DNA from 2 places in the Desulfitobacterium sp. genome. Region 1 is predicted to be linked to the other one. Evidence: riboswitches for the same ligand, from Rfam matches in the RefSeq annotation. Region 1 holds a riboswitch; the other holds the start of a gene.
What was found. A riboswitch is a leader RNA that binds a small molecule or an ion and turns the genes downstream of it on or off. The one in region 1 is predicted to bind glycine.

Region 1 (15,673 bases):
ACAATCGCGCCACCCATGGAATGCCCGGTTATGACAAAAGACTCCAGTTCTATCGCTTGGACAAATTCCCATATGCATTCTTTATAGGCCTGTATGGAATTAAATGCTTCACCTTTCGAAAGTCCATGACCAGGAAGATCGAGAGCTATCAGATGATAATCCTTGATACCGGATAGTTGATTTGCCCATCTGCCTCCGGTTCCTCCAGCACCATGCACAAATAGGATGGTTGGTCTATCTGGCATATATATATTTTTTTGCTGGTAATAAATATTTTTTCCTTGAACTTCAATATACGGCATTTTTCTCTCCTTGTTTATGGAGCATTTTTAAAGACAAATAATTACTCAATATTCTCGATAATCATTGCCAGACCTTGACCTCCGGCAATGCAAAGGGTTGCCAATCCATACCGGGCATAACGGCGTTTTATCTCATGTAAAAGGGTAACGACTATACGAGTTCCCGAATTGCCAATAGGATGGCCGAGGGCGATAGCTCCCCCGTTAACATTAACCTTATCGGTACCTAAACCCAGTTCCTTTAATACAGCTAAAGATTGAGCAGCAAATGCCTCATTTAATTCAATTAGATCAAGATCATCCAGCGTAAGGCCCGCTCTAGCCAAAGCCTGCCGAGTAGCTTCTACAGGGCCGATGCCCATAAGGTCCGGCGAAACACCTGAAACCCCTTCCGAAACAATTCGGGCCAAAGGCTTAATTCCCAAAGTTTGGGCTTTATCAGCGGACATCAAGACTAACGCGGACGCGCCATCATTGCGGCCGGAAGAATTTCCGGCGGTTACAGTGCCATCCTGTTTGAAAGCTGGTTTTAAGTCGGATAATGCTTCCATAGTTGTTCTTCGGGGATGTTCATCGACGGAAAAATAGGCGGCTTGCCCTTTGCGCTGAGGTACTGGAAAAGGAACAATCTCATCCTTGAATTTACCGGATTCAATTGCGGCAAACGCTCTTTCTTGACTCTGTAAAGCAAATTCATCTTGTTCTTGCCTGCTGATATTATATTTAACCGCTAAATTCTCAGCCGTCATCCCCATTGTCAGCTCCCCGTAGATTTCTGAAGGTTGCGAACGGGGCTGGCTTTCTGTATTAGGGTCAAGAAATAAAATATTTCCTGCTTTGGCACCGTAACGTATTTGACGGCTATAGTAGGGTGCTGTACTCATCGACTCGACTCCACCGGCGATTAGAATATTATTCAACCCCAGAGCAATTTGGTGTGAACCATTCAGAATAGCCTGAAGTCCAGACCCGCACTGCCGGTGCACTGTATAACCCGGAACTTCCACAGCCAGCCCTGCTTTAAGTGCGCTCAAACGGGCAATATTTGGATTATCGGCACTCTGCTTACCATGGCCGAATATTACTTCTTCTATATCGTTACCGATATCTTTACCGGTTCGTTTTATAGCTTCTCTAATTACAAAAGCAGCTAAATCCTCCGGCAAAATATCCTTAAGTGCTCCTCCAATTCGTCCTACAGCGGTACGAGCTGCAGATACAATTACGACATCCTTCAAGTGGATTCCTCCTTATATTCAGCTCTTACTCTACGGGGTTAAGGATTATTATTATCTTCCCATATAATTGGGTGATCTTTTTTCTAAAAAGGCACTCAGGCCCTCATTATGGTCCTCTGTCCCAAACACCACTGTCTGGGCAAGTCTCTCCATATATAAGCCTGAATTTAGGTCTGTATTACTGCCGGCGTTGATGACCGCTTTTGCAAAACGAACTGCGAGCGGGCCTTTTTGCAGAATCGATTTTGCCATGTCCTTAGCCGCATTAAGTGATTCTCCTCTTGCCACAACCTTATTTACAAGCCCAATACGCAAAGCCTCAGCGGCATCAATTATTGAGCCGGTAAGAATAAGTTCCTTGGCTTTTCCTATTCCTACTAAGCGAGTCAAGCGCTGTGTACCACCTGCTCCGGGTAAAATTCCAAGATTTAGTTCCGGTTGTCCAAGTTTAGCATTTTCCGCTGCAATGCGCAGGTCACATGCTAAGGCAAGCTCACATCCCCCGCCTAAGGCAACACCATTAATCGCTGCAATCGTGACTTTTTCCATTGATGCTAAACGATTGAGGACAAATTGATTTTCGTTGAGATATGTTTCTAAAATTGTACGTTCTTTTAGGGCAGCTATATCGGCTCCGGCGACAAAGGCCTTTTCTCCGCCGCCTGTAAAGATGACCACCTGAATTGACTCTTCATTTTCGACCCATTTGATGACTTCATCTATATCCCTAACTGTCTGCCGATCTAGGGCATTCCGTACGGCAGGGCGATTAATAGTCACTATCCCAATCCCTTGATCAACCTCAAGGATAAGATTTTGGAATTCCACGATCATACCCCCTATTTATCTGTATAGTCGTAAACGCCTTTCCCAACTTTACGTCCTAAACGACCGGCATTTACATACTTGACCATTAGCGGAGCGGGTTTATACTTTTCGCCGAGCGTTTGGTGAAGATACTCTAAAATCTTTAAGCGAACATCTAATCCTATGAGATCAACCATTTCAAAAGGCCCCATGGGATGATTTAAACCGAGTTTAATGGCTTTATCGATATCTTCCGGCGTACCAAGTCCTTGCTCAAGCATAATGAAGGCTTCATTGCCGATCATGGCGTTGATTCTCGATGTAACAAAACCGGGATATTCATTGATCTTTACCGTTTCCTTACCCATTTGATGGCAAGCAGCGGCCGAAATTTCATAGGTTTCCGCTGATGTTTCCAGAGCACAGATAATTTCGACCAATTTCATCATGTGTACCGGGTTGAAGAAGTGGAGGCCAATAACTTTCTCAGGCCTTTTTGTAGCAGCGGCAATTTCTGTGATGCTCTTCGCTGAGGTATTGGTGGCGAGAATTGTGTGAGCTGGACAAAAGGAATCTAACTTTGCAAAAATCTCCAACTTTAATTCTGTAATCTCGGGTACTGCCTCAATTACTAAGTCTACATCTTTAACTGCTTCTTTTAAGTCGGTTACGCAATGGATATGAGCTAAAGCCGCTTCTTTTGCTTCGGGTGTTACTTTACCGCGTTCAACACCCTTTTGCATATTACCTTCAATTATTTTTAAGGCGTTAGCCAAGACCTCTTCACTAACATCCTGCATGTTAACGTCAAAACCACCAAGAGCGCAAACATGTGCAATTCCTCTGCCCATTGTTCCGGAACCAATAACAGCAACTTTATTTACATTCATTTTTATACACTCCTCCTATTGAATATACTCATATTCTTTTAATAACTGGGCACTGATGATGTTCTTTTGAATTTCGGAAGTGCCTTCATAAATTCTGGTAATCCGAGCATCGCGATAATACCGTTCGAGTGGAAAATCCTTCATATATCCCATGCCGCCAAAAATTTGCAACGCCTTATCCGCAACACGGCAATAGGCTTCGGATGCAAAGTATTTTACGGTAGCGGCGTCCTTAATTACTTTCATTCCCTGATCAACCATCCATGCTACCTTATAGGTTAGTGCCCTCGTCGCCTGAATATCGACCTCCATATCGGCTAACATATGTGAAATAGCTTGGAAAGAAGCAATCATTTTACCGAACTGTACCCTTTGTTGAGCGTATATAGTGCTAAGTTCCAGCAACTTCTGCATAGAACCGAGATTTCTAGCTGCCATCCCTGCCCGGCCGTTCGCTAAGATTTTTAGGGCATTGACATATCCCTTACCTTCCTGACCCAAGATATTTTCCGCAGGAACTTCGCAGTCTTCAAAAATGATCTCTGCCGTATGTGATCCTCTTAAGCCCATCTTACGTTCTACAGTACCAATGCTAAATCCGGGGAAGTCTTTTTCCACGATAAAGGAGGTAATTCCTTTAGCCCCCATAGACTTATCGGTTGCTGCCATTACAGTAAATACCGAGGCTTCAGTTGCATTTGTAATGAAGTGTTTTGTTCCGTTGAGGATGTACTTATCCCCCTTACGCACCGCGGTTGTCTTAAGATTCGAAGCTTCTGAACCGGCTCCGGGTTCAGTCAAAGCAAAGGCACCAATTTTATCCCCAGCCGCTAAATCAGGCAGGTATTTCTTCTTTTGTGCCTCATTGCCCATTTCAACAATCCCAACAGTCCCGATACCGTTGTGGGCGCCAATTAAGGTCGTGAACCCATTCGCTGTTCTGCCTAGTTGTTCAAATATTAAACATTTACTAACCATATCCATCCCGGTGCCGCCATATTCTTCAGGAATGCTTAAGCCAAACAACCCCATATCCTTTGAGGTTTCGATAATGTTCCCAGGAATCAGGTCTTCTTCATCTATTTTCTGGGCAACTAAATCAACTTCATTATCTACAAAATCCTTAACCGTTCTAACAATTAGCTCTAAATCTTGATCAATACTAAAATCCATAATCTTTTCTCCCCTCTATTCCTACGTGCTAAATAATTCCCTTTTCCCTTAAAGTCTCAATGCCACTCATACTGTAGCCCAAATGCTTCAAAACTTCATTAGTGTGTTGTCCCAACAAAGGGGGAGCTATTCTGACCGAACCAGGAGTATCCGAAAGGGTGTAAGGAATTCCTAATACCTTTAACATGCCAACCGTGGGATGTTCTATCTCCTGAATCATTCCTCGATGCACTACTTGAGGTTCTTGTAAAACCCGGGCGATATCGTTAATGGGACCTCCTGGAACACCGGCTTGCTTTAGCTTTTCGGTGAGTTCCTTGGTCGTAAGGGTTTTTGTCACTTCTGTCATCCGAAAAATGAGTTCAGTTCGATTTTTTACCCTATCGGCATTAAGGGCAAACTTAGGATGCTCTTTAAGTTCGTCCAGGCCAATTGCATCACACATTTTCCGCCAAAGCCAGTCATTGGGAACCGCAATAATGGCATAACCATCTTTGGTTTCAATTGCATTATATGGAGCCAGGCTAGGATGTCCTGAGCCCATTCTTTGCGGGGATTTGCCTGTGGCCAATACACCTTGTGCTAAGTAGACTTGCAGAGAAACGATCGATTCCAGAAGTGAAGCTTCGACATATTGGCCCTCGCCTGTTTTTTCTCTAGCCCAAAGGGCCATCATCACACCGAGAGCAGCATATAGACCCGTCGTAAGGTCTACAATTGAGAAACCAACCCTAACCGGGGGACGGTCTGGTTCGCCGGTGACACTCATTAACCCGCCAAAGGCTTGTAAAACGAGGTCATAGGCCGGTTCATCCGCCATTGGACCTGTTCTTCCATAACCGCTCACGGCACAATAAACAAGTCTTGGATTGATTTTTTTTAATTCTTCATAACCTAAGCCGAATTTCTCCATAGTCCCATTGCGAAAGTTTTCAATTAATACATCCGCTTCAAGCACAAGCTTTTTGACGATTTCCTGACCTTCTTTAGTTTTAAGGTTTAAGGTCATTGCCCGCTTGTTCTTATTCAGACTCATAAAGTAGCAACTTTCGCCCCCCTGAGTAGGAGGAACATAGCTTCTTGTCTCATCGCCAAGTCCTGGTTGTTCTACCTTGAGCACATCTGCCCCCATATCTGCCAGCAGCATGCTGCCATAGGGCCCGGCCAAAGTGCGCGAAAGTTCTAAAACCTTTATTCCTTCGAGCGGTCCATTCATATTTCTCCTCCCCAAAACAGTAATTATCATAATCGGAACGTAATCCCGTTAATGGAACGTTAAGTTTAAAAAAATATATAGTATTTTGGAAGTGGGTAGGTTGACCCACTTCCAAAAGTCAACTTTTTTACATTGCTGGTTTTTGCTCTGTAGAATAAGGGTTATACATTTTTTCTTTAACGAATAATGCAGGGATTATACCTGTTAAGGCATACGATATACCCAAGAGCCCAAGTCCAAAACCGATTGAATGTGTTTCAGCAACCATGCCAATAATCACCGGTGCCATCGCTGCACCTGCTCTTCCGATATTATAAGCACCACCTACGGCTGTCCCCCTAACATCAGTAGCAAAGCTTTCCGTCATGAATGTTGCATTTACGGCGTAAGGCATACCATATAAGAACCCGAAAATTGTAAGCAGGAGGACAATGTTACCAGGAGTATGGTAGAGAATAATAAAGGGTAAGAATAATGCTGTGAGCAGGCCACCTGTTACATACATTGCTTTCCGACCGAGCTTATCAGCTAACCAACCGGTTACCATTTTGCCAATAATCATAGCGGTATATGTTCCAACTAAGTAACTTGTCATAGTTTTAAAGTTAAAGTTTAATTCACTGACTAAGTAAGTTGGTAGCCAGGAACCTACGCCATAATAACCAAACTGCAAGAAGGTAGAAGTAAGGCTCCAAATGAGGAAGGGTACGAGTATCTTACGGTCAGTAAGGATTGTCTTCCATTCGCCCCGCCGTCTAACTACCGATTCCTTGGTCGCTGTTTGCCATCCCGCGGGTTCGGGTATAAAACGCCTCATAATAATGGCCAAGATGACTGGCGCCAAGGCTATCATGAATAGCGGACGCCAACCGTAGCTTGGGAGAATGGCACCTGCCAATAAGGCGGCAACCAAGTAACCGACTGACCAACCGGCTTGAACAGTACCAAGTATGGTTGTTCTTTTTTCTGTTGGCACGTATTCCGACATTAGGGTGTTGCACACCACATATTCTGCCCCTAAGCCTAATGCAGAGATGAAGCGAACAATGGCAAATTGCCAGTAAGTTTGCGTGAAGGCAAGAATAAATGTACCGATTGAAAAGACAATAATGGTCCAGGCAACAGTTTTTACCCGGCCTATACGGTCAGCTAACCAGCCACCGAAAAAACCACCAATAGCCATCCCTATTAAGGAATAAGTACTGAGTGCACCGGCTTGGGTTTTAGTGATCTGAAAATCGCTCATTAAATGGGTTAAACTTAAAGATAGAAATTGTAAATCCATCCCATCTACCAATAAACCAATGAAGGAAGAGATAAAGACCAAAATCCATATTTTGTTAGTCCTATTGTTGGCTTGCACCATAAAGTAACCTCCTCAATTTCTTTATAGTTCACTCCTAATCCCTCATGATTTCCACTCTTTTTTCTCTTTAGATAATTCCTCAATTTTATACTATCTATAAAGGGGTAAGTGCTTGGTTAATATCACCTCTTTCCGGATAAAGTTCAATTTGGATATTGTTCCGTATATGGAACGATATTCCTCAATTTGAACAATGATATACACAAAACTTTTTTTAGTCAATACACTTTCTGAATTTTCCGAAGATTAATTTTATTTCGGAATAATTCTATTGCTTACATGGATTACTCGGTTTATAATTGGTCTAAAAATCTCCCAACAATTAGGAGGAAAAGAATATGGAAGTTGCCAAGCAACGATCCGAGGTTCCAGCTGTTCAAGCAGCAATCCGGATTCTTGAGTATCTCAGTCGATATAAATATAAAAACAGTACATTATCGGAAATTGCCAAGAATTTAGAAATTAATAAAAGCACCTGTCACCGGATTTTAAAGGTTCTAGAGGACTATCACTTCGTTTTTTATGAGCAGGAGACAAAAAAATATAGCCTTGGCTCTTATCTCATAGTGCTGGGTTCAAGGGCTTCAGAATTCACCAATTATTTAGACATGATAAAACCAATATTAAAATGGCTTTGTGCTGAAACAGAACAAACCTGTGTATTATTGGAACCCATTGCGGACTATAAGCTAATGTACGTAGCCAAAGAGGAGCCCAATTTTCCCGTTAGAGTAACTGTTAATGTCGGGCAACACTTTCCGTTGACAAGTGCTTCTTTTGGCAAATGTTATTTAGCCTTTTTAGACCAAGCGGAAGCGGAGCAGCGTATTAAAAAAATTGGCTTTAAGCAATTTACCAGTAAGTCAATTACAAATTTAAAACAGTTCAAATTGGAGTTAGCGAAAGTACGCCAACACGGTTATGCGGAAAGTTTCGATGAGCATACAGTAGGCGTATACGGCATTTCTGCGCCGATTTTTAACGAGAATATGGATATAGTTTTCGTGGTAGGCTGTGTCGGCCTATCCCAACAATTAAATTCTCCTTCCAAGGATCATTGTGCTAAGCAAGTAGTCGAAGCAGCTAAAAAAATAACGAGATTGATAGGCGGTCGTATGCCCAAAAATCTATAAACGGGCTATTTTTTTTAATTCAGGCTAAACTTGAAGAACTTATCTCGATATTTTGTGAATCTTAGCAAAGTTCCTATAACTAGCTCTTTAGGACAAATCGGATAAAAGAAAGATGTAATGACTTACTCCTGCTTAAATGAGAGCAGGGCTATTGCAAAGCGATCAGAATAGTTCAAAAAAGTAGTTTTGTGACGTCCCTTTTCTTTAAAAATAAACAGAAGGTTCATTCTAGAGTTTACAACTCCCCAAGATTGTGTATATAATACTTTAGAAGTTAATAAGGCTGGATGATCTTTTCAGGAGGTATGTTAAGCCATGGCCGACTGGAAAAGGACAGGACTCTGGAGAGTTCCGCAAGGACGCCGAAGGGGCAAGACAGCTAAAACTGTTCAATCTCTCAGGCAAAAGGACAGAGAATTTAAGCGTGTTGAATGTATGCCATGATGAATGACATATGGCTACAAAGATTCGCCTAAAATTTCGTTCGCCGGAGTCAAGCTTAATTTGACTCTTTTTTATTTCCTGGAGGAATGCGTGAAGGATCTTATAATTTACTCATTGCGGGAAAAATGAAAAGAATTAAGAAAAGAAAAGGGGTAAGGAAAATGAACTTTGAAAATGCTAACGAAACCTCCAATCGCGTGATCATCTCTATTTTAGGTAAGGACCAGATCGGAATTATCGCTTGGCTGACCGGGCGTTTGGCGGAGAAGTCTATCAATGTACTCGATCTTAGCCAGACTATCCTGCAAGGATTCTTCACCATGATCATGATCGTAGATGTGACCCAAGCCACCATTTCTTTAGGGGATCTCACCAAGCAATTGCAAAATGAGGGAGAAGCCCGGGGCTTGAGGGTCAATGTCCAGCATGAAGATATCTTCTCCTTCATGCATCGGATATAAGGAGGTCGAATTAATTATGAAAATGCATATCGCACCTCATGAAATTCTGCAAACCATCGAGATGGTGGAAAATGAGAACCTGGATATCCGTACAATTACCATGGGAATCAGCTTGCTGGATTGTGCCGGAGATGATATCCGGCAAGTAGAGCAAAAAATTTATGATAAAATCACCCGCAAAGCCGAGCACTTGGTAAAGGTAGGGGAGGGTCTTGCCTCCCGTTATGGGATTCCTATTGTTAACAAAAGGGTTTCCGTAACACCGGTTGCTCTCTTAGGTTCCAACTTTAATCCTGAGGAAATGGTTAGATTGGCTAAGTCCCTAGATAAGGCAGCTAAGGCAGTAGGAGTCAATTTCTTGGGGGGATTTTCCGCCCTTGTTCAAAAAGGCTTGACCAAAGGGGACCGGGCCTTGATTGAGGCGATACCACAAGCATTATCCGAAACGGATATGGTCTGTTCCTCAGTAAATATAGGCTGCACCAAGTCCGGCATCAATATGGATGCAGTTCTAAAAATGGGTGAAGTGATCCTGGAGTGTGCCCGCCGAACTGCGGAGCAGGATGGAATCGCTGCAGCAAAATTAGTAGTCTTTTGCAATGCTCCGGAGGATAATCCCTTTATGGCCGGGTCCTTCCATGGAGTGGGCGAGCCGGAAACAGTGATCAATGTGGGGTTAGCGGCCCCGGTGTTGTCGCTCATGCTGTAAAGAAGAACCCCCAAGCGGATTTGGGGGAGCTGGCTAATCTAATTAAGCGAACGGCTTTTAAAATTACCCGGATGGGTGAATTGATCGGTCGCGAGGCTTCAAAAGAGTTGAAGGTACCTTTTGGTATCGTGGATCTGTCCCTTGCTCCCACGCCGGCGGTTGGAGATAGTGTAGCGGAAATCATAGAGAATATGGGCTTCGAGCGTTGCGGAGCTCATGGGACTACAGCGGCCTTGGCTTTACTTAACGATGCGGTAAAAAAGGGAGGAGCAATGGCCTCTTCTCATGTGGGGGGATTGAGCGGGGCTTTTATCCCGGTCTCGGAAGATGCGGGAATGATCCAAGCAGTGGAGCTGGGGGCGCTAAGCATCGATAAGCTGGAGGCTATGACCTGCGTTTGCTCGGTGGGCTTAGACATGATTGCCATTCCGGGGGATGTAGAACCGGAGACCATTGCCGGAATCATCGCTGATGAAGCGGCTATTGGCATGATTAATAAGAAGACAACTGCGGTACGGGTAATACCGGCCATCGGCAAAAAAGTCGGGGACCGAGTGGAATTCGGGGGACTTCTTGGCGGTGCTCCGGTGATTAAGCTTAATCCCTTTTCGTCCCGCGAGTTTATCCGTCGCGGCGGTAGAATTCCTGCCCCGATTACCAGCTTGTCTAACTAAGCAAGATCCTTCGTCATACTTCCTCAGGATGACATTGAGTTAAACTTGCATGCTTCTTTAGGGCGACAATAATAACATGGGTCTGTCAAACTAATATCTAAGCCTGTCAAACTAATATCTAAGCCTGTCATACTATATTTAAACCTGTCATACTGAGCGGTAGCGAAGTATCTTGACCAAGAATCTATACCCGAATTTATAAAGGGGTTAAAATTATTCCAATCACATTTTTTTGGGGTTGCTCGGGGTAGAATAAGTCATAAGCAAATTACCGAATTGAGATAAAGGGGGATTATCTTATGACTCAGATTATGAAAAATATTGAGTTCTCCAAGGTATTGGACTTAAGGGAGCTGATTACCTATCAACCGGGACAAGTGATTAGCCGGACCATTGCCCAAAACTCTATCGTCAGTATTACCTTATTCTCCTTGGATGAAGGTGAAGGGATTAGCACCCATAAGACTTCCGGCGATGCCATGGTCCAGATTCTAGATGGAGAAGCTGAGATTACTATCGGTGAGGAAGTTTTCAACGTAAAAGCGGGGGAAACCCTCATTATGCCATCGGATATTCCCCATGGGTTAGAAGCTCGCCAACGTTTTAAAATGTTGTTGACTGTTATAAAGTATTAAGACTTGGGAGTATAGAATCTAACCTTTAGGCAAAAAGGCAGTTTAAGCTGCCTTTTTTACTTGCTTTCGGGCGCAAGCCGGGCTTTCTTTAAGTCATGCAGGCATGAGCAGCGTTACCCAGGGATGGAACGATTGTTATAGCTTAATGTGATTAAATATTGTATACTTGGCCATAAAAGGTTGCTTGATTAAAGAAATGTAGGTAAATTATAACCATGCCTCATTAGGAGGAAATACCTTAGAATACGGAGGATGCTCATGATACGTCTAATTAATAATGGAACATACCTTATTCAAGGGAAACGACCCTTAGAGGTAAAAGATACAAATGTATATTTGGGTCAGGAACTCCTTAATCCTGAAACCGCTCGTAAGAATACCATGGCTTATCAGATTCTCTCCCGGCATAATACTTCCGGAGATATGGATCAGTTGAAAATTCGTTTTGACGCCTTAACTTCCCACGATATTACTTACGTGGGGATTGTCCAAACTGCCCGGGCTAGTGGTTTGAAGGAGTTTCCTCTCCCTTATGTATTGACTAACTGTCATAACAGTCTCAATGCAGTAGGAGGAACAATTAATGAAGATGACCACGTGTTTGGTTTATCTGCGGCGAAAAAATACGGTGGCATTTTTGTACCTGCTCATCAGGCCGTAATTCACCAATATATGCGGGAAATGATGACCGGCTGTGGCAAGATGCTCCTCGGTTCCGACAGCCATACCCGTTATGGCGCTTTTGGCACCATGGGTGTAGGTGAAGGGGGACCGGAGCTGGTCAAACAACTTCTGAATAAGACTTATGATATTAAATATCCCGGCGTTGTCGCTATTTATTTGGAGGGCAAACCCCAGCCGGGGGTAGGTCCTCAAGACGTAGCCTTAGCAATTATCGGGGCGGTATTTAAAAATGGCTTTGTTAAAAATAAAGTGATGGAGTTCGTGGGTCCCGGCATTGAAAATTTATCCGTGGATTTCCGCAGCGGTATTGATGTTATGACCACGGAAACTACCTGCTTAAGTTCCATCTGGGTAACCGATGATAAAGTGAAGAAGTATTTTGCCGTCCATGGCCGTGAGGATGCTTATGCTAAATTAGAGCCGGGTGAAGTGGCTTATTATGACGGCATGGTTGTAGTTGATTTAAGCAAGATTGTGCCGATGATTGCCCTACCTTTCCACCCCAGCAATACCTTTACCATTGCCGAATTAAATCAGAATCCTCTGGATATCCTCAAGCAGGTTGAAGAAGAAGGAAGGAAACAGTTGGATAATCCCCGGATTAAGTTCAGCTTGACCGATCGGGTTGTTAACGGCCGACTCCAAGTGGACCAAGGAATTGTGGCCGGTTGTGCCGGTGGCAGCTTTGAAAACATCATGGATGTGGCTGCTATTGTTGATAGTCATTCCGTGGGTAATAATTATCTTTCCTTTAGTGTTTACCCCGCCAGTCAGCCCATTTATTATGAACTGATTAAGCAAGGTGCTATCGGTAAACTCATGGAGGCAGGGACTTTGATTAAGACAGCCTTCTGTGGACCTTGTTTTGGGGCCGGAGATGTTCCGGCCAATGGCCAATTGAGCATTCGCCATACCACTCGTAACTTCCCCAATCGGGAAGGCTCAAAGCCCGGAGATCTGCAGATCTCTTCCGTAGCTCTGATGGACGCTCGCTCCATCGCCGCTACTGTCATCAATGGCGGACAGTTAACGGCAGCAACCGAGCTTGACTTTACACCCACTGAAGCGGAGTATGAATTCAACTCTGACATTTATGCCAAGAGAGTATATCAGGGGTTCGGGAATCCCCAAGTTGATGAAGAGTTAAGGTTCGGTCCTAATATTGCAGACTGGCCGAAAATGATTGCCTTGCCGGAAAATGTCCTTCTGAAATTTGCCGCTGTAATTCACGATCCCGTCACCACAACGGATGAGCTGATTCCTTCCGGGGAGACCTCTTCCTATCGTTCTAACCCCTTAAGACTGGCTGAATTCACCTTATCCCGTAAAGAACCTCAATATGTAGAGCGGGCCAAAGCAGTTCAGGCATTAGAGAAGGAACGCCAAAGTCTGGTCGGGGGTGAAAAGGACTTTACCGGTCTGAGTGAAGAATTGCGCTCAGTGGCAGAACAGGTGCTCAAGGCCGCTCCTAATTACGCAGATCCGGAAAGTGTACTTGCCAATACCGGAATCGGCACGGTGGTATACGCTGTAAAACCCGGCGATGGTTCGGCACGGGAACAAGCCGCTTCCTGCCAGAAAGTTCTCGGAGGTTGGGCTAACATTGCTCAAGAGTATGCGACAAAGCGTTATCGGAGCAATCTGATTAACTGGGGAATGCTGCCCTTTACTTGGGAGAAGGACCAAAATACGGTTTTCCAAGTAGATGATTACCTCTTTGTCTCGGGAATACGCCAAAGCATATTAAATGAAAATGACGAAATAACTGCTCAGTTGATTACTGCCGATGGGGTGAAAGAGATTAAGCTCCAGCTTAATCCTTTGACCCAGGATGAAAGAGAAATCATCCTCAAAGGAAGTTTAATCAACTATTATGCAGCGAAGTAAAACTTACTTTAAAAACCGAACTTAAAAATTACTAGAACTCTAGTTTAAAGATTCAACGCTGAGACGCCAAAATAAGGGTCTCAGCGTTTTTATTACGTCGGGTCATTCCGAGCCCAAACGTCAGGTCATTGTTATGAAATCATAGCTATTTGTCATCCTGAGAGAGGAACCGACCGAAGGATCTAGATCCCTCACGACCTTCGGGATGACAGAAAGGGCAAAAACTGCTAATGAATAATTTAACAAACATATTGTCGAAAAAGTAGGTGCCAAATCCTGTGGTCTGCTTTATAATGGTGAATGTATGTTGTTTGTTTCGTGTATTTTGTATATTTTATTACGGGAAAAGGGGTAGCATGAATCATGAATCAAATCGTTCATAACAATTTAGCGGTATCGGAATTGATTGAAATAGCTCTTAAACGCGGTGAAGGCGTTTTGGCTTCCACCGAAGCATTTCGGGTAAGTACGGGGAAATATACCGGACGTTCCCCTTTAGATAAATTTATTGTAGATGAGCCTTCTGTTCATGAGCAAATTAACTGGGGTAGTGTGAATCGTCCAATTTCCCCGGAAAACTTTGAGAAGTTATATGATGAAGTAAAAGCCTATACCCAAACTAAAGAGGAACTGTTCATCTTCGATGGATTCGCCGGGGCTGACGAAGAATATCGTCTTCCCATCCGCGTGATTAATGAATTTGCTTGGCAAAACCTTTTTGTTCATCAACTTTTTATCCGCCCTACCCAAGAAGAGTTAGCGAACCACCAACCGCAGTTCACGATTATTGCCGTACCCGGTTTTAAAGCCAACCCGGAAATCCATGGGACTCACTCCGAGGCTTTTATCATCTGCTCCTTTGAAAAAAGAGTTGTATTAATCGGCGGCACTCACTATGCCGGCGAGATGAAGAAATCAATCTTCAGTGTTATGAACTATTATTTACCCTTAAGAGAAGTTATGCCTATGCACTGCTCGGCAAATGTTGGTAAAGAAGGGGATGCGGCCTTGTTCTTTGGCTTGTCCGGAACAGGCAAAACAACTCTTTCTGCTGACCCGGAGCGCCGTTTAATCGGAGATGATGAGCATGGTTGGTCCCCAAATGGCGTGTTTAATTTTGAAGGTGGCTGCTATGCAAAATGCATAAACCTTTCAGAAGAAAAGGAACCGCAAATTTGGGGTGCCATTAAATACGGAACAGTATTAGAGAATGTGGTTCTTGAGCCGGAAACTCTCGCTGCAGATTATAATGACTCATCCCTAACGGAAAATACCCGGGCAGCTTATCCCATTGATTATATTGACGGGGCTGTTATTCCTGGAGTGGGCGGACATCCTAATACAATCGTGTTCCTTACTGCTGATGCCTTTGGTGTGCTACCCCCTATCGCCAAATTAACTAAAGAACAAGCTATGTATCATTTTATGTCCGGATATACCTCCAAACTGGCCGGTACAGAGCGGGGAATTACCGAGCCGGTGGCTACTTTTTCGGCTTGCTTTGGCGCACCTTTCCTACCTTTGGCACCCCAGGTTTATGCCGAGATGCTGGGAAATCGAATCGATACCTATGGCACCCGAGTTTACCTGGTTAACACCGGGTGGTCCGGCGGACCTTATGGAGTAGGCAAACGAATTGATCTTCGTTACACTCGGGCTATGGTTTCCGCGGCTTTAAACGGGTCTCTGGAAAAGGCTGAATTCACAGCTGATCCAATCTTCGGCATCTTGGTCCCTGATCAAGTAGAGGGAGTACCCAGCGAGGTTTTGAACCCACGTCTAACCTGGCAAGATCAAGAAGCCTATGCTGCTAATGCTAAAGAGTTGGCTCAGCGTTTTATTCAAAACTTTGATCAGTTTAAAGGGGCGGCTAAAGAGATTAAAGAGGCCGGCCCTAAGGCTTAAAGCTATGATCCTGAGTGCAACATGCATTCAGGATTTTAGTTTGATTATAAATATCTTAGGAGTGATCTTGTGAAGATAAAAGAGTATGAGGAAAAGCGAGTGATTATGAAATTCTTAAGCCTTATGCTAACCCTGCTGCTCCTATTTTT
Region 2 (15,673 bases), on a different contig from region 1:
GCTCCACCACCGATTAGCCCCAGACTCAAACGGGTTAACCATTCTCCGCGAGGGATCTTATATTGGGCAATAACAATACCCACCAGGACAATAATGGCCGTAAGGATAAAAATCCGAGATCGACCGGGTAATAAGCCAAAAGCGGCTCCTGGATTTAAGACATAGGTTAAATGAAGTACTTTCGGTAAAATAACTACAGACTCACCGAGGAAAAAATTATCTTGAATTAATACCTTAATTACCCGATCGATAATCCAAACCCCGGCCATGGTTAGCCATATTAACAAGCGATACCCTCCCCACTTCTAGTTCATCTTATCTTATCACAGAAAAGCAGGGATGAGCAATCTTAGGTACGACCGTGTTTTCTTCCGTAGTATACAGTGTTGCCGAAACCTGGCTCCACTTCAACCTCAAGGGTTTCCACTGCTTGAACCGCTCCGATCACTTCGTCGCCATCTTCATAAAGTTCATTGGGATCACTAACATCACGATTAGTCCCGAGATCTTGCAGCGAATCAGAAGTCCCAAAACTGGCTACCGCTTGCCAAGCATCCTCCCCATCAAATTCGACCCGATCAGTTCCATCGTTAAAGGTCCTTGAAAAAGGCATATTGAGATTCTCGTCCTCTACCGGATCACGATGCAAACTATGCTGTTCCTCTTTTTCTTCTAAACGGCTGCATGCAGTACAGACCGTAGTATAGGGCAAAGCTTCTAAGCGCTCCAGGGGAATTTCCTTTTGGCAGCGCTCACAAATACCATACTTGCCTTCTTCATAGCGTTGAAGGGCGGAATCAATAGCATCGGTTCGATGCTTAAGGCGATCCTGAATCGCTACATCCCTTGAACGTTCATATACTTCTGTGGCAATATCGGCAGGGTGGTTATCGATTAAGGATAACTCCGAAATAGAATCACGCATATCCCCAGAAATCAATTCTCGGGAAGTTTCCATGGCATCCTGCTTATCTTTCTTCAGTTGTTCAACTAGCTTTGCATATTTGGCATCTTCCATGTTGAGCCTCCTCCTTGCTCTAGTACCCGTTATGGGCATTGACAATTTTGACGATTTCCCCAATAACTCCGCCGATGACGGGAAGATTTAGAAGGACTAAATTCTTTAAAAACATTACTAAAAGGCCTAAAAGAACCGTGGCCCCGATAGCACCCCCCAATCCCTTCACCAGCCCAACCCCGAAATTAAGCCAAAGAAGCCTGCGGGGATTATTGAGGTAAGCAATATAATCCGTAAGATTAATCCTTTCCATGACTAAATAAAGCTGAGTCACCTTGTCCTGCAATTCCTGCCAATCCAAGGACTGATTAATCTCCTTGTCCTCACGGTTAGCCTTATGATTATCTTCATGAATATTCTCGACAAACATTTTTTCCTTATTTGAGGGTGTCAATACTTTTCACCTCGCCAATGGCTTCAGAATTCAGTTTTCCCCGGCAAACAATAAAAATACCTTCCGAATAGCGTAAAAAAGCAGCCATAGCTTTCCGAGCTATAACTGCCTTATGGTTAATATTATTAACGGCTTTTATTAACTTGATTGTGGATGCCTTTTATGCTCTCATAAGCCCTTGCCAAAAACTCCCGTGGCGAACCTTGGGCTTCCAGCTGGTTGGGATATGCTTCCAATGTCAAAAATCCCTTATAGGAGCAGGGCAAATTACTAACTAACCCCGACCAATCAATACTACCCTGACCGGGCAGCCAGTGCCGATCAACCAGTCCGTCGTTATCCGATAGGTGGGTGGCTAATAAACGCTCACCATATACTTCAAGAATCTGAAAGTCTTCCTGATTGGTGAGTCGGTGATGTGAGCTGTCAAAGCAAAAACCCAACGCGTCTGAAGAGATATTTTGGAGAACAGAGGATACTAGTTCGAGCCGCCGGGTATTCTCCATGGCTATTTTGACCCCCAGCTTCTCCGCAAGGCAGACCAGCCCTCCCAAGCTTTCTACCCCGTATTGATTAAAAACCGGAGGATTTTCCCCATCGCAGAGGTGCATGACCAAAATCGGGATCTCAAACTTTGCGCAATCGTAGAGCCATTGAGTATGCTGAGCAACGATTGCCTTTCTTAATGAATCATTTTCCGACCATAAATGGTTGGAATCACACCAAGGTACATGGATATTCTCCAGGATTAAGCCTTTTTCCCTTACATATGCCGGCATTTTTTCCTTTGGCATAGGAAAAGGATCAAATTCATCCTCCCACCAAAGAGAAGTGCCTGCAAAGCCGGCTTCGCGTATCAAGTTGATTCGTTCTTCAAACGGAAGGACAAAACCAAACCAGGCAAAGATGCCCAATGCCTCAATACTATTACTCATCCACTTCCCTCCTCTTTTAATCCACTCCAATAATCGGTTATCCTACACTAGTAATAAAACCTTTTGTCACTATACTAACCCGCAAAAGATCCTTCGCTTGCACTCAGGATGACACTAGCAGAATGTCATGCTGAACGCAGTGAAGCATCTTGACCCATTACTATTTTGCCTCCCCGATTCGTTCACTCATAAAGGTTGAGCCCAGGATCAATAACCCGCCGAAGATTTGCAGCGGATTCATGCCTTCCCCCAAAAATATTGCCGCGAAAACCACCGCCGAGATAGGATCAATGTAGCTTAAGACAGCTATGGTTTGCCCCTTTAGTTCTTTAACCGCTGAAAAATATAAGAAGTAAGCAATTCCTGTATGAACAATACCTAAGATAAGAACAAACAATAACGATGAGGAATTCCATCCTTGAAAAGCACCCGTTTGGCTCAGGGTATAAGGTAAAATTACTAGAGCCGCCATAACCAGTTGTACTAAGGTTGTTTCGTAGCCGGAAAGGTTCTTGATAAACTTATTCATGATAATGACACCGGCATAAAGAGCTGCCGCGGCAAGACCTAACAATATCCCTTTAGTATGATCATAACCACTTCCCAGATTGTCCCCGCCGCTATAGATAATTAGCACCAACCCAAACATAGCCATAAGTATTGAGGCGACCTTAACCGGACTAAGCTTTTCCTTAAGCAAAAAAGGAGCCAAGGCCATAACAAAAATCGGTGCAAAATAATAACTCAAGGTGGCATTAGGAACCGTAGTATAATTATAGGCTTCAAAAAGCAAGATCCAATTAAAACCAATCGCCGCACCGGAAAGGATCAGCAGCAGGGCATTTTCCTTTAGCCTGCGTAGGGAGATCTTGCTTTTAAGGATAAAACTAATACCGAATAAAAAAATACTGCCAATAACACCTCGTATAAATGCTATTTCACTAGCAGAAAGATTTGTGTTTTTGACAAAAACGCCGATACTGCCGAAGATCAACATGGCAGTAACCAGCTTTAGTTTCCCACTCATTCCCGCTGTCTCCTCCATTCACCGCGGACTTATAACATCCAAGTAGAAGATCCGACCCACATGCTCAGGATGACTAATAGTTTTGCCATTTGTCATGCTGAGCGATTAGCGAAGTATCTTGACCCGATATAATTCTTCCATCGTATATATATATGGAAGTCTGAAAAAATAAACGTAAACCCGCCAAAAGCGGGTTTTATCTAAGTTATAAGGAAGCTCCCAGTTAATTCTACGTTAAATAACCGATCAATAAGCCCAAGGCTAAAAGCAACCCGAAAAAGGTATTAGTCTGCCCGGAAGCTTTCATTGCCGGCATCATCGTGATGGGCTCTGTCTTGCCAACGAATCCCTTGGTAGCTTGAATGGCTTTCGGTATGCTGAATAAAGCGATAAGAGCCCAGGGGGTAATAATTCCGGCAACTACAAGACCAACTAACCACAGATAAGCGCTGCCGAACATAACCCCCATAAAAGTAATAGCCCTTTCCGGTCCAAGAACGACCGGAATTGTTTTCCGTCCATTAGCTTTATCCCCATCCCGATCACGGAGATTGTTGCTTAGGTTAATCAGACCGACAAGGATACCGCTGGGAACGGCAACTAATACAGCAGTGCTTGAAACATAGCCGGTCTGAATGAAAAAAGCAATTAGAATAATCAAGAAGCCCATGAATAAGCCGGAAAACAGTTCTCCTAAAGGTGTATAGGAAATCGGAAAAGGCCCCCCCGTATAGAGGTAACCCATTAACATACAAAATGAGCCAACCACCGCCAGCCACCATGAAGAGGAGGCACAGATGTAGACACCCAATAATACCGAGATACCATACATTATCAAGGCTAAGGTCATGATAAAACGGGGTGACATGCCATGGCGCACAATACCGCCGCCAATTCCCACCGACTTTTCCGTATCCAGCCCCCGTTTGTAATCGTAATACTCATTAAATAAGTTCGTAGCTGCTTGAATAAGGATGCTGGCAATCATCATCGCCGCAAAAAGCAATAGATGCTTTTTACCTTCCAGCAGTGCCAAGATTGATCCCAGCAGAACCGGTACAATGGCGGCCGTCAAAGTATGTGGCCGTATCAATTCCCACCAAACCTTCCAGCTATGCTCCTTAGGCGGTGAGCTATCCTTAAAATTAGTACTCATAGTTCTCTCCTCTTATTGTCTATCTTTTCTTTTTAACATAATATCTTTATTATATCCAGTTCTCTCTTCACAATAAAGATCGAATTAGCTAAAAGGCATTAGATTGAACTGGAGCGTAAAGGTCAGGATCTGCAATTGACTCAACGATCATACGCACGCGCCCCCAGCATTTTTACCGGCTACATATCCCGAAGACCAAGCCCACTGCAGGTTATAGCCCCCACAGTCCCCGTCAATATCTAAAATCTCACCGGCAAAATACAGCCCCGGTACAAGCTTCGATTCCATTGTAGCGGGGTTAATATCCCGGACATCGATTCCTCCCGCGGTGACTTGAGCAGCAGTCCAGCTATTGGTTCCGGTCACTTGGAAACGCCAGTCTTGCAGAAGGTGAAGTATACCCTCCTTTTCCCGGCTCGTTAACGCGGAAACCGGCTTATTGATATCTTCGATACCTACCTGTTTTAATACTACCGCTGCCAGTTGCTTATTGATAAAGCCCACAAAACTAAAGTGCACACTTTTCTCCGGATGATCCTGCCGGCGTTTTCTAAGGTGTTCACCGAGTTTTTCTTTAGACCATGTAGGGATCATTACTACTTTAAGCCAAACTTCCCGGTTCTTCTTAAGATACTCGGCAGCAGTACGACTTAATTGAAAAATTGGCGGTCCCGATATCCCGTAATCAGTAAATAAAATTTCCCCCTGAGCTTGAGCCAAGGTTTTTCCTTTATGCAAAATTTCCGCTGCTCCGTCAAATTTAATCCCTTTGATCTGTTTGAGAAAGGGTTCTGCCAGCTTCAGTTGCACTAAGGCCGGAAAAGGTTCCACTAGCCGATGCCCCAGTTTTTCTGCTAAAGCATAGCCGCTGCCATTGGAACCTAAATTAGGAGCTGCCTTTCCTCCCGCAGCCAAAATAACCCGATCAGCGGAATACTTATTCCCACTCTTGTCCAATATCTCGAAACCTTTGGCCAGCTTAACAATTTCTTTTACCTCGGACTCCAGGACCGTCTCGATACCCAAACGTTCCACTTCATAACGCAGGACATCTAAGACACTGGAGGCTTGATTGGAAAAAGGAAAAAACCTCCCTTCATCTTCTACTTTATGGGTAATTCCCAGCTCCTCGAAAAACTCAATAGCTTGGAAATTATCAAAGGCTTGCAAAGCACTATAAGCAAATTTGGGGGTTTGGCCATGATAATGGGAAATGTGCAGATCCGTATTAGTTAAATTACAACGCCCATTGCCTGTGGTTAAGATTTTCTTACCGACCCGTTGATTCCTCTCTAGAATCGTAACCTCCGCTCCGGCACGGCCGGCAATCACCGCGGCAAAAAGACCGGCCGCTCCTCCCCCGATGATGATGATCTTAAGCTTCTTACCTTCCGGCATTGGCATCCCCCTTAGAATTAGCCAAAATAACATTGCTTCTATGATACACTATTTTCTCTTGCAAGACTAATCTTGACACTAACGAACAAAGCAGTCAACTTGATATTAATAGCTTATTATCGTATAATACATATAGAAATAGCATATAAATAAAAACCGGGATGACGCTAACATCCCGGCTGTACAACTAGCCGCAGTGAGCGGCAATTTAAGGTCGGAGCAAATAGCTCTCTTGCTAGGGATGGGCTACTTGCTCTTTTGCATTCCGTTAATTATTAATACAATTAAAGTCGCGAATGCCACAGCATACATCAATGCTTCATACGTACTCATAAGCCTCACCTCCTTTCATGGAGGATCGACCGCCCACCTAGCCCTATTAGTTGTACAATGCGATTATACCACAATTTTCTAATTATTTGGATATTATTAATTTATTGATAAGAGCAATTAACGCGAGGAAGCCTAGCCACTCTGAAAGAGCGACCAGGCTTCTCTTATTTGTCGAATCTTAAGAGTGTCAGACCCCCCTCATAATTCGACATCCGCACAAAAAAGTAAAAGGGAAGGTCTCCCATCCGGTCAACCTTCCCTCATGAACTCCCTAGAGTTCTATAATTTATTTTCAGTACTTATGGCTACGATTGCTGCAATAGCGCAATTTGTTTTACTTTTCGATGATAACGTCCAGTAAATCGCCATTTTTAAGACCGAAAGCATTGCCCTCATCGGTGTCCACATGCATGTCCAGAGCATAATTGGGGTTTACCCGAATCAAGACCCGCTCAAAGACCCCGGCACGCGGTCCGGTAACCTGAACTTTTACATGATCACCGTCGTTTAGGCCATATTTTTCGGCATCTTCCGGGGTCATATGAATATGACGGGCAGCAATAATGGTTCCGGCATCAACTTGTACTTTGCCTGCCGGGCCCACAAGTTCCATTCCCGGAGTCCCGGCGATATCTCCCGAATCCCGTACAGGGGGCTTAACGCCTAGCTTAAAGGTATCAGTGGCGGCCAGCTCGATTTGAGTGGCTTTCCGTGCCGGTCCCAGAACACGCACATTAGGCATAGATCCCTTAGGTCCAACTAAGGTTACACTTTCTTCACAGGCAAATTGACCGGGTTGGGATAGATCCTTAGTTTTAGTTAGTTGATGGCCTGCCCCAAATAAGATGCCGATATGTTCTTCGGTGAGATGGACATGACGATTGGAAATTCCGACCGGCACTTTAAAGGTATTCATTATAATTACCTCCTGGTTTGGTTTAGTTTACTTTATCTCTAGCACACATTAACTAATTATACTCCATAATTCGCCAAAAATCTGTGTCTGAATATTACTACTTTGAGTTAGAACTATTCTTTATCTTTGCTTAGCATATCCCAAAGTATTCAGGGACATGAGAACTAATAAAAATTATCCGCCTACGAAAGATTTCTACTTCTGATAAAAAGAGATACTTTCACTATACAGCCAAAAAAATCTCCCCTCCCGACAAAATATAAGGAGAGGAGATTTCTTGTCCGTTCAATCAGCCTTTCGCCAACGGAGATCCGGCTTACGAGCAGCCCCGGTTTCATCTAAGCGAGTGACCAGAGTGCTGTGGGGAGCGTTCTTCACCTTTTCTACATCAGACCTTGCCTCTTCGGCAATTTGCATCAAGACTTGCGCAAATTGCTCCAAGGTTTCCAAGCTCTCCGTCTCAGTGGGCTCGATCATCATAGCCTCTTCGACAATGAGAGGGAAGTAGATAGTCGGTGGATGATAGCCATAATCCATTAACCTTTTGGCGATATCCAGGGTATGAACACCAAAGGACTTAAGGTTTTTTGGGGTGATGATGAATTCATGCATGCAAATGCGGTCATAAGGTAAATAATAATGCTCTTTTAAGATACTCATGAGGAAATTAGCATTGAGCACAGCATTTTTCGAGGCCGCAGTCAACCCTTCCCCGCCTAGAGCCCTGATATAGGCATGGGCTTTTACCAGTACCCCGAAGTTGGCTTGGAAAGCCCGCACTCGACCGATAGACAGGGGACGATCGGAATTTAAGAAGTATTTTCCCTCATCTGTTCGCTCAACCACCGGCTTGGGCAGATAAGGAGCAAGAAACTCCTTGACTCCCACAGGACCTGCTCCCGGTCCCCCACCGCCATGAGGGGTAGAAAAGGTCTTGTGCAAATTAAGATGGATTACATCAAAGCCCATATCGCCGGGACGAGCAATCCCCATAATGGCGTTGGCATTGGCCCCGTCATAATAGAGGAGTCCACCTACATCATGAACGATTTTGGCGATTTCTAAGATATTCTCATCAAAAAGACCTAAGGTATTAGGGTTGGTCAGCATCAAAGCTGCCACTTCTTCGTTGGCAACTTGACGCAAAGCCTCTATATCCACCCCACCCCGCTCATTGCTGGGAACCTGCACGATATCATACCCAGCCATAGCAGCAGTTGCCGGGTTAGTACCATGGGCCGAATCCGGAACGATAACCTTCGTCCGTTTAAGGTCCAGACGATGCTCATGATAAGCCTTGATGATAAGGATACCGGTCATTTCTCCATGAGCTCCGGCAGCAGGCTGCAAAGTAAAGGCCTCCATACCGGTAATTTCCTTAAGATCGGCCTGAAGCTCGTACATCAAACCCAAGGCCCCTTGCGTTAATTCCTCAGGCTGATAAGGATGGATCTGGCTAAAGCCAGGAAGGCGGGCTAACTTTTCATTAACCTTGGGGTTATATTTCATAGTACAAGAACCTAAGGGATAAAAACCTGAATCGACCCCATGATTGAAGGTAGAAAGCCTTGTAAAATGACGGACAACATCCACTTCGGAGACTTCGGGCAATTCCGGTTCCTTTTCTCTCAAGAATTCTCTCGGCACTAAGGATTCCAAAGATGCTTCCGGTACATCGCAGGGAGGCAAGCTAACCCCGGTTCTTCCCTCGCGGCTCAATTCAAAGATAAGCGGCTCTAAAGCTTTCATTTAATCTCCCCCAATCTGGCGATTAGCCCATCAATATCTTCTTTAGTCTTCGTCTCTGTTACACAGAAAAGAAGATGATGATCCAATTCGGGATAGAACCGGGAAAGATCGAGGCCACCAATTATTTGATGTTTCAGCAGCTCCTCATTGATTTGGGCGGGGCTTTTTTCCGTAGCGATCACGAATTCGTGGAAGAAGGGCCCGGTAAAGGCCAGCTTCATCCCGGGAACTTTCGCAATTTCTTGGGCGGCATAGTGAGCCTTTTGCAGATTAAGCTTTGCCATTTCCTTGAGGCCGGTTTTCCCCAGACCAGATAAATGAATAGTAAAAGCTAAGGCGCAAAGGGCTTCGTTGGAACAAATATTAGAGGCTGCCTTTTCCCGGCGGATATGCTGTTCCCGGGCTTGGAGAGTAAGCACATAGCCCTTCTTGCCGTTTTTGTCCTTGGTCGCTCCCACAATCCGACCTGGCATCCGGCGAAGATATTTATCCCGGCAGGCCAAGAAGCCAAGATAGGGGCCTCCGTAGTTCAGAGGATTGCCAAAGGGCTGCCCCTCACCGACAGCGATATCCGCGCCCAATTCCCCCGGTGATTTAAGGAGTCCTAAGGAAACGGGGTTTACCACCATAACCATTAAAGCACCCTTAGCATGTGCCATCCGGGCAATTTCCTCGGCTTTCTCTATGGAACCGAAGAAATTAGGACTTTGCAGCAGAACCGCCCCAACCTCTTGATTAAGCTCTTTTTCCAGAGCTTCCAAGTTAACTACCCCATCTTCATAAGGAATCCCGACAATTTCCACTCCGCGAGGCGGGAGATAAGTATGCAATACCTCCCGGTATTCGGGATGAATAGTCTGGGGGACTAGGATTTTCTTTCGCCGGGTGGCGTCACAGCTCATCAGAGCCGCTTCTGCTAAAGCCGATGCCCCATCATACATAGAAGCATTGGCACCATCCATTCCCGTTAATTCACAGACAAGGGTCTGAAATTCATAGATTGCTTGGAGGGTTCCCTGGCTGATCTCCGGCTGGTAAGGAGTATAAGCCGTATAGAATTCCGAGCGGAGCAGGAGCTGATCCACATAGCTGGGAATAAAGTGCTCATAAGCCCCCGCTCCCAGATAAGAAGTATATTCTTCAACAGTTTTGTTCTGTGCAGCAAGGTCACCTATATATCTCACTAATTCGAGCTCCGACATTCCTTCCCGAATCTTCAATTGGGCTTGGCGCCGAACGCTTTCCGGGATGTCCGCAAAAAGCTCTTCAAAAGAGTTGACTCCTATCCGGGCAAGAATTTGTTCTTGCTGGTCTACGGTGTTCGGCACATAATTCATCATTAGCCCTCCTCTGCCACAAAAGCCTCATATTCCGCTGCCGACATTAATTTATCCAGTTCTTTGAGGTCGTCAGCTTCGATTTTGATCAGCCAGCCCTCACCGTAGGGATCGTTATTCAGCAGTTCGGGTGAATCGAGAACCTCCTGATTGAACTCGATCACTTTACCACTTACCGGGGAATTAATATCCGATACAGCTTTAACGGACTCAACGGTTCCAAAAGCCTGTCCCGCTTCTACAGTTGCATCGTTATCCGGTAATTCCACAAAAACCACATCACCCAAACTATCTTGAGCATGATCAGTGATTCCTATGGTCACTGTGTTACCTTCTACTTTTGCCCACTCATGAGATTTGTTGTACTTTAATTCCACTGGATTCATAATAATTTTCCTCCTTATATGTTGAAACAGAGGGACAGGTCCCTTGTTTCATTTATGATGCATTTGGCTGCGCTCAGCATGACAACGCTTTTTGAAACAGAGGGACTGTCCCCTTGTTTCACTTTCCGGCCTGCTAGTGCCGTTTGTAGAATTGTGAGGGAATAATCTGGGCTTTTACTGCTTTACCCCGAATCATCACTTCGAGGGTTTCGCCCATTTGAGCATATTCTGAGGAAATCAGACCTAAGGCGATATTTTTATTAAGGGTCGGTGAGAAAGAACCTGAGGTGACAAAGCCGATTTCCTTCCCCTCCTTGTGTAAGGGATAATGAGAACGGGCAATTCCTCGTTCGATCATTTCCAGACCTACCAACTTGCGGGGTACTCCCTTTTCCTTCTGAGCTTGTAAGGCTTCCTTGCCAATGAAGTTCTCCTTATCCAGTCTGACAAAGACCCCCAACCCTGCTTCCAGAGGTGAAATATCACGGCCCAGCTCATTGCCGTATAGGGGTAAGCGGGCTTCAAAGCGCAGTGTATCCCGTGCTCCCAGACCAATTGGTTGCACACCCTCCTCTGCCCCTACCTCAAGGATTTTCCGCCACATTTCCGGAGCCGTTTCCGGGGCAAAATATAGTTCAAATCCATCTTCACCTGTGTACCCCGTCCGGGAAATCAGGCAGCTAACTCCATTTACCTCTCCATGAGTAAACCAGTAATACTTAATTTGGCTTAAATCAAGAGTTGTAAGTTTCTGAAGAATTTTTTCTGCCAAAGGCCCCTGCAGAGCTAATTGGGCAAACTCAGGGGAGCGATTTTCAAGGTGTACTTGATAATTCACAGCCTGCTCTTGCATCCAAGAAAAATCTTTGTCCGCATTAGAAGCATTAACAACTATGAAAAACCGTTCCTGGTTATAGCGATAAACCAGCAGGTCATCCACGATTCCCCCATCGGGATAACACATGGGGGAATATTGAATTTGATTGTCCTGAATTCGTGAAATATCATTGGTCAATATGTACTGGATAAAGGCAAGGGCCTCCTTTCCCTTCACCTCCACTTCGCCCATATGAGAGACATCAAAAAGCCCTGCTTTGTTTCGCACTGTTTTGTGTTCTTCAATAACTCCGGCATATTGGACAGGCATTTCCCAACCGCCAAAATCAATAAGTTTAGCCCCAGCTTTTAGATGTTCCTCATAAAGCGGTGTTCTTTTGAGTTCTGTCACTTTGGACACCTCCTTAAAATAACAGTATTTACTAATCTTAAAAAAACATGAAAGAAAATATAAAAAGACAGATAAATAACGCGTCGCGTTACCTCTGTCCTTTAACCTGAGAGATTTGCCCTATGGCTACCCCTTTGGTGTTCTCATCTGAGAAGCTCTCCAGAGTTTCGTCTTCCAGCAGTACTTTTGCCTGAGAGTTTCCCCTACTGAATCTGCGACATCCAGGAAGTTTCTCCTTCGGCGCCCAAAACTTTGGGTCTCTCCTACCGGAATCATTCGAACATTATTTATTTGCTGATCTTATTATAATCAGGGAAGGGGCTTTCGTCTACATTGTATAACTCATTTCTAATAATTAATAATCGGACAATTTAGACAACTTCATCTTAAAGCTTATTGGCAAGAGTATTTAACTCATTGCCAACCTGCTGAAGCTCCTCAACCATCTGAGCAATTTCCTGGGTGGCTCTTGCTTGTTCTTGGGTAATCACATTGTTTTGAAATACCCCTTTGACGACTTCTTCCATGGTATTCTGAAACTTAGTTAGCAAAATATTAATTTCATTAGCTGAGCGATTACTCTCCTCCGCCAGTTTACGAACTTCCCCGGCTACCACCGAAAACCCCTTACCATGTTCCCCCGCCCTGGCCGCTTCAATCGCTGCATTCAGGCCTAAAAGATTGGTTTGCTTGGAGACACGGCGGATAAATTCCAGAACCCCTTCCGTAGCCTTGACTTGCTTTTTAGCATCTTGAGCTTCCGTGGCCACAGTCTGACTTACACCGGCTACTTCCTCAGAAGAGGCCGCCATTTCCTGAATCGCCCCGGCAGCCTGTTCCAAGGCCTCACCCATCCGTGACACATGTTCCTTCAGAATTTCTTTTAGTTCCTCATCTCGGAGCAAGGAAGCAACCATCGCCGCCGCAACCTTAGCTACTGGAATGACTATGTCCAGAGGCCCGGCGACACCAAAGGTCCCCACCTTTTCACCCTCATAGGTAATAGCAATATTAAGTCCCTCTCTTAACTTTCCTTGGGATTGAGCCTCATCCTCCGCTGTAATTCGGATATCGTTTATTGAGGTTGTCATAATGCGTTGGGCACCGTTATGTACGATTCCAACCCGTTGCTTTGCCGAATCAGCAATTATTTTCCCTGCTGTGTCACATACGATACCATGAAACCCGCTTTCAGAATAAATCAAATCAACAATGCGATTCGCAATGCCCTCTGTGAGCTTCATCCTCTCATCTCCTACCTCTGCACTGGGATAACATCCATACCCTATATCACATTAATCTCTTCTTTATTTATTATTTATAGAATAATTTGTATTTGTAAACAACTTATTATTTTTATGATACTAATTTATTAAGCACTTGTCCATGAACTTTTTCCAAAAGTTCTATTATATTTCTCAGTTTTTCTAAACAAAGAAGGAGGGCTGCATACTACTACTAGGAAAAATAGTTTGCAGCACTCCTTAAAAAAATATCTACGCTTAAGCCATAGTGATATTAAAAACTATTTCCGTATTCATATCAAGATCCGTTAAAGATTGCTGACAACGCCGGCGCAACGGGGGCATAAGCTGGGATGGTCATGGTTTTCACCGACTCTTGTATCATAGATCCAACAACGCTCACATTTTTCACCGGCGGCGGAATTTACAGCGATACTTAACCCCTCCAAAGTCTCGGCTAGAGTGACTCCCTCCGGTTTTTCTTCGTCTGCTTTATGAACCCTAACCGCGGAAACAATGAAAATTTCAGCTAAGTTAGGAATACCCTTTAAGAATTCCTCCAGTTTCGCATTTGGATAAAGGTCTACTTGGGCAGTTAAAGGATGGTTGATCAGTTTATCCTGGCGTGCCTTTTCCAAGGCCCTGGTAACTTCGGAACGGACAGCCAGCAAAGTATCCCATTTCTGTTCCAAAGCTTCATCCATCCACTCAGGATCAGCCTTTGGCATTTCTTCGGTTTGAATTAAGGAGCCTTCGGCAACGCCGGGAACATAGCTCCAGATCTCATCGGCGGTAAAGGTCAATACCGGAGCAATCAAACGGACAAGGGCGTGAAGGACTTGATAAAGCACAGTTTGAGAAGCCCGGCGCAGGGTAGAGTTTTTCCCTTCCACATAAAGGCGATCCTTGACAATATCCAAATAAATGGCACTTAATTCTACTGCACAGAAGTTATGAACAGTGTGATATACCCAGTGGAATTCGTATTTTTCATAGCCTTGAAGAACCCGGTCAATAACTTTACCCAGCTGCAGCAAGGCCCAACGATCAATCTCCGGCAAATTCTTAAACTCCACCCGATCCCTAGCCGGATCAAAGTCGTTAAGGTTACTAAGCAGGAATCTTAAGGTATTGCGGATCTTCCGATAAGCCTCGGACATCTGCTTCATGATCCGCGGAGACGCCGCTACGTCGTTTTTATAATCGGCAGAACATACCCAAAGTCTTAAAATATCCGCTCCCATATCCTTAGCCACTTGTAGGGGGTCCACACCATTGCCTAAGGACTTGGACATTTTCCGACCTTTTTCATCCACAAGAAAGCCGTGGGTGAGAACCGCTTTATAAGGAGCCTTGCCATAAGCCGCTACCGCCGTAGACAAGGAAGAGTTAAACCAACCCCGATGTTGGTCGGAGCCTTCCAAGTAAAGATCGGCAGGCCAGGTTAGCTCCTCTCTTTCCATCAACACTCCCGTATGACTGGTTCCCGAGTCAAACCAAACATCCATAATATCCGACTCCTTGCGGAACTTCTTGCCGCCGCAGGAGCAAGTGAAACCATCAGGCAAGAGTTCTTCAGCCGGGCGGGCAAACCAGGCATCAGAGCCTTCTTCACGGAAGATCTCTTGAACCTTGGCAATTGTTTCATCAGTGATGATTTCTTTCCCGCAATCCTCACAGTAGAAAATGGGGATGGGCACACCCCAGGTCCGTTGCCGGGAGATACACCAATCACCCCGGTCGGCCACCATATTATAGATCCGCTCTTTACCCCAAGCCGGAATCCACTGAACATTATCGATTTCCTCTAAAGTCTCTTGGCGGAAGCCATCGATGGAAGCAAACCATTGTTCGGTAGCCCGGTAAATGATCGGGTTTTTGCAGCGCCAGCAGTGGGCATAGCTGTGCTTGATCTTATCGGCGTGAACCAGAGCATTGCGATTCTTGAGATCTTCGATGATCTCCGGATTGGCTTTATCCACCTTCATCCCGGCATAGACTCCGCCTTCGGCGGTAAATTTACCTTGATGATCCACAGGGCAAAGGACAGGAAGTCCATATCCTTTTCCCACATTAAAGTCTTCTTCCCCATGGCCGGGAGCGGTATGAACGCAGCCTGTACCGGCTTCAAGGGTTACATGATCGCCAAGAATCAACACAGAATCCCGATCAAGGAAAGGATGCTTGCAAATAACTCCCTCTAAATCTTTACCCACAAAACGCTTTTCCACCGCTAGTTCTAAATTCCAAGTGGAGCGCAAGTTTTCTAATAGACCCTCTGCTACCAGCCAATGTTCATTTTCTACCTGAACTTGAACATAGGCAAACTCTTCATGGAGAGTAATCGCTAAGTTAGCCGGTAGTGTCCAAGGTGTGGTAGTCCAGATTATAACATAAGTGTTCCCTTCTGTAAGGACTCCTTTGCCATCACGAACCGGGAATTTAACGAAAATGGCATCAGAAGTCTTTTCCGCGTACTCGATCTCCGCTTCCGCCAGTGCCGTCTCACAAGAAGGACACCAATAGACAGGCTTCAAACCCTTATAGATATA

Region 2: another riboswitch for glycine. It lies ahead of gcvT (glycine cleavage system aminomethyltransferase GcvT); the one in region 1 lies ahead of AC1U9U_RS05970 (ACT domain-containing protein).

Annotation. Positions count from the first base shown of each region.
Region 1 covers NZ_CEVWNY010000024.1:8,494-24,166, forward strand. The annotation lists gene AC1U9U_RS05930 (alpha/beta fold hydrolase) at 1-302, opposite strand, end outside; gene AC1U9U_RS05935 (thiolase family protein) at 344-1,540, opposite strand; gene AC1U9U_RS05940 (enoyl-CoA hydratase-related protein) at 1,592-2,368, opposite strand; gene AC1U9U_RS05945 (3-hydroxyacyl-CoA dehydrogenase family protein) at 2,380-3,237, opposite strand; gene AC1U9U_RS05950 (acyl-CoA dehydrogenase family protein) at 3,253-4,410, opposite strand; gene AC1U9U_RS05955 (CaiB/BaiF CoA transferase family protein) at 4,439-5,626, opposite strand; gene AC1U9U_RS05960 (MFS transporter) at 5,754-6,992, opposite strand; gene AC1U9U_RS05965 (IclR family transcriptional regulator) at 7,331-8,125, shown strand; glycine riboswitch at 8,457-8,548, shown strand; gene AC1U9U_RS05970 (ACT domain-containing protein) at 8,731-9,030, shown strand; partial or broken gene AC1U9U_RS05975 (DUF711 family protein) at 9,047-10,413, shown strand; gene AC1U9U_RS05980 (cupin domain-containing protein) at 10,713-11,048, shown strand; gene AC1U9U_RS05985 (hydratase) at 11,307-13,619, shown strand; gene pckA (phosphoenolpyruvate carboxykinase (ATP)) at 13,983-15,524, shown strand; gene AC1U9U_RS05995 (ComEC/Rec2 family competence protein) at 15,630-15,673, shown strand, end outside.
Region 2 covers NZ_CEVWNY010000034.1:9,886-25,558, forward strand. The annotation lists gene lspA (signal peptidase II) at 1-287, opposite strand, end outside; gene AC1U9U_RS07350 (TraR/DksA C4-type zinc finger protein) at 350-1,018, opposite strand; gene AC1U9U_RS07355 (DUF5665 domain-containing protein) at 1,038-1,388, opposite strand; gene AC1U9U_RS07360 (sugar phosphate isomerase/epimerase family protein) at 1,538-2,347, opposite strand; gene AC1U9U_RS07365 (DMT family transporter) at 2,508-3,374, opposite strand; gene AC1U9U_RS07370 (1,4-dihydroxy-2-naphthoate polyprenyltransferase) at 3,604-4,530, opposite strand; gene AC1U9U_RS07375 (BaiN/RdsA family NAD(P)/FAD-dependent oxidoreductase) at 4,678-5,934, opposite strand; gene AC1U9U_RS07380 (phosphate propanoyltransferase) at 6,596-7,177, opposite strand; gene gcvPB (aminomethyl-transferring glycine dehydrogenase subunit GcvPB) at 7,463-8,926, opposite strand; gene gcvPA (aminomethyl-transferring glycine dehydrogenase subunit GcvPA) at 8,923-10,263, opposite strand; gene gcvH (glycine cleavage system protein GcvH) at 10,266-10,649, opposite strand; gene gcvT (glycine cleavage system aminomethyltransferase GcvT) at 10,783-11,877, opposite strand; glycine riboswitch at 11,968-12,044, opposite strand; glycine riboswitch at 12,046-12,153, opposite strand; gene AC1U9U_RS07405 (methyl-accepting chemotaxis protein) at 12,264-12,731, opposite strand; partial or broken gene AC1U9U_RS07410 (sugar diacid recognition domain-containing protein) at 12,729-13,121, opposite strand; partial or broken gene ileS (isoleucine--tRNA ligase) at 13,430-15,673, opposite strand, start outside.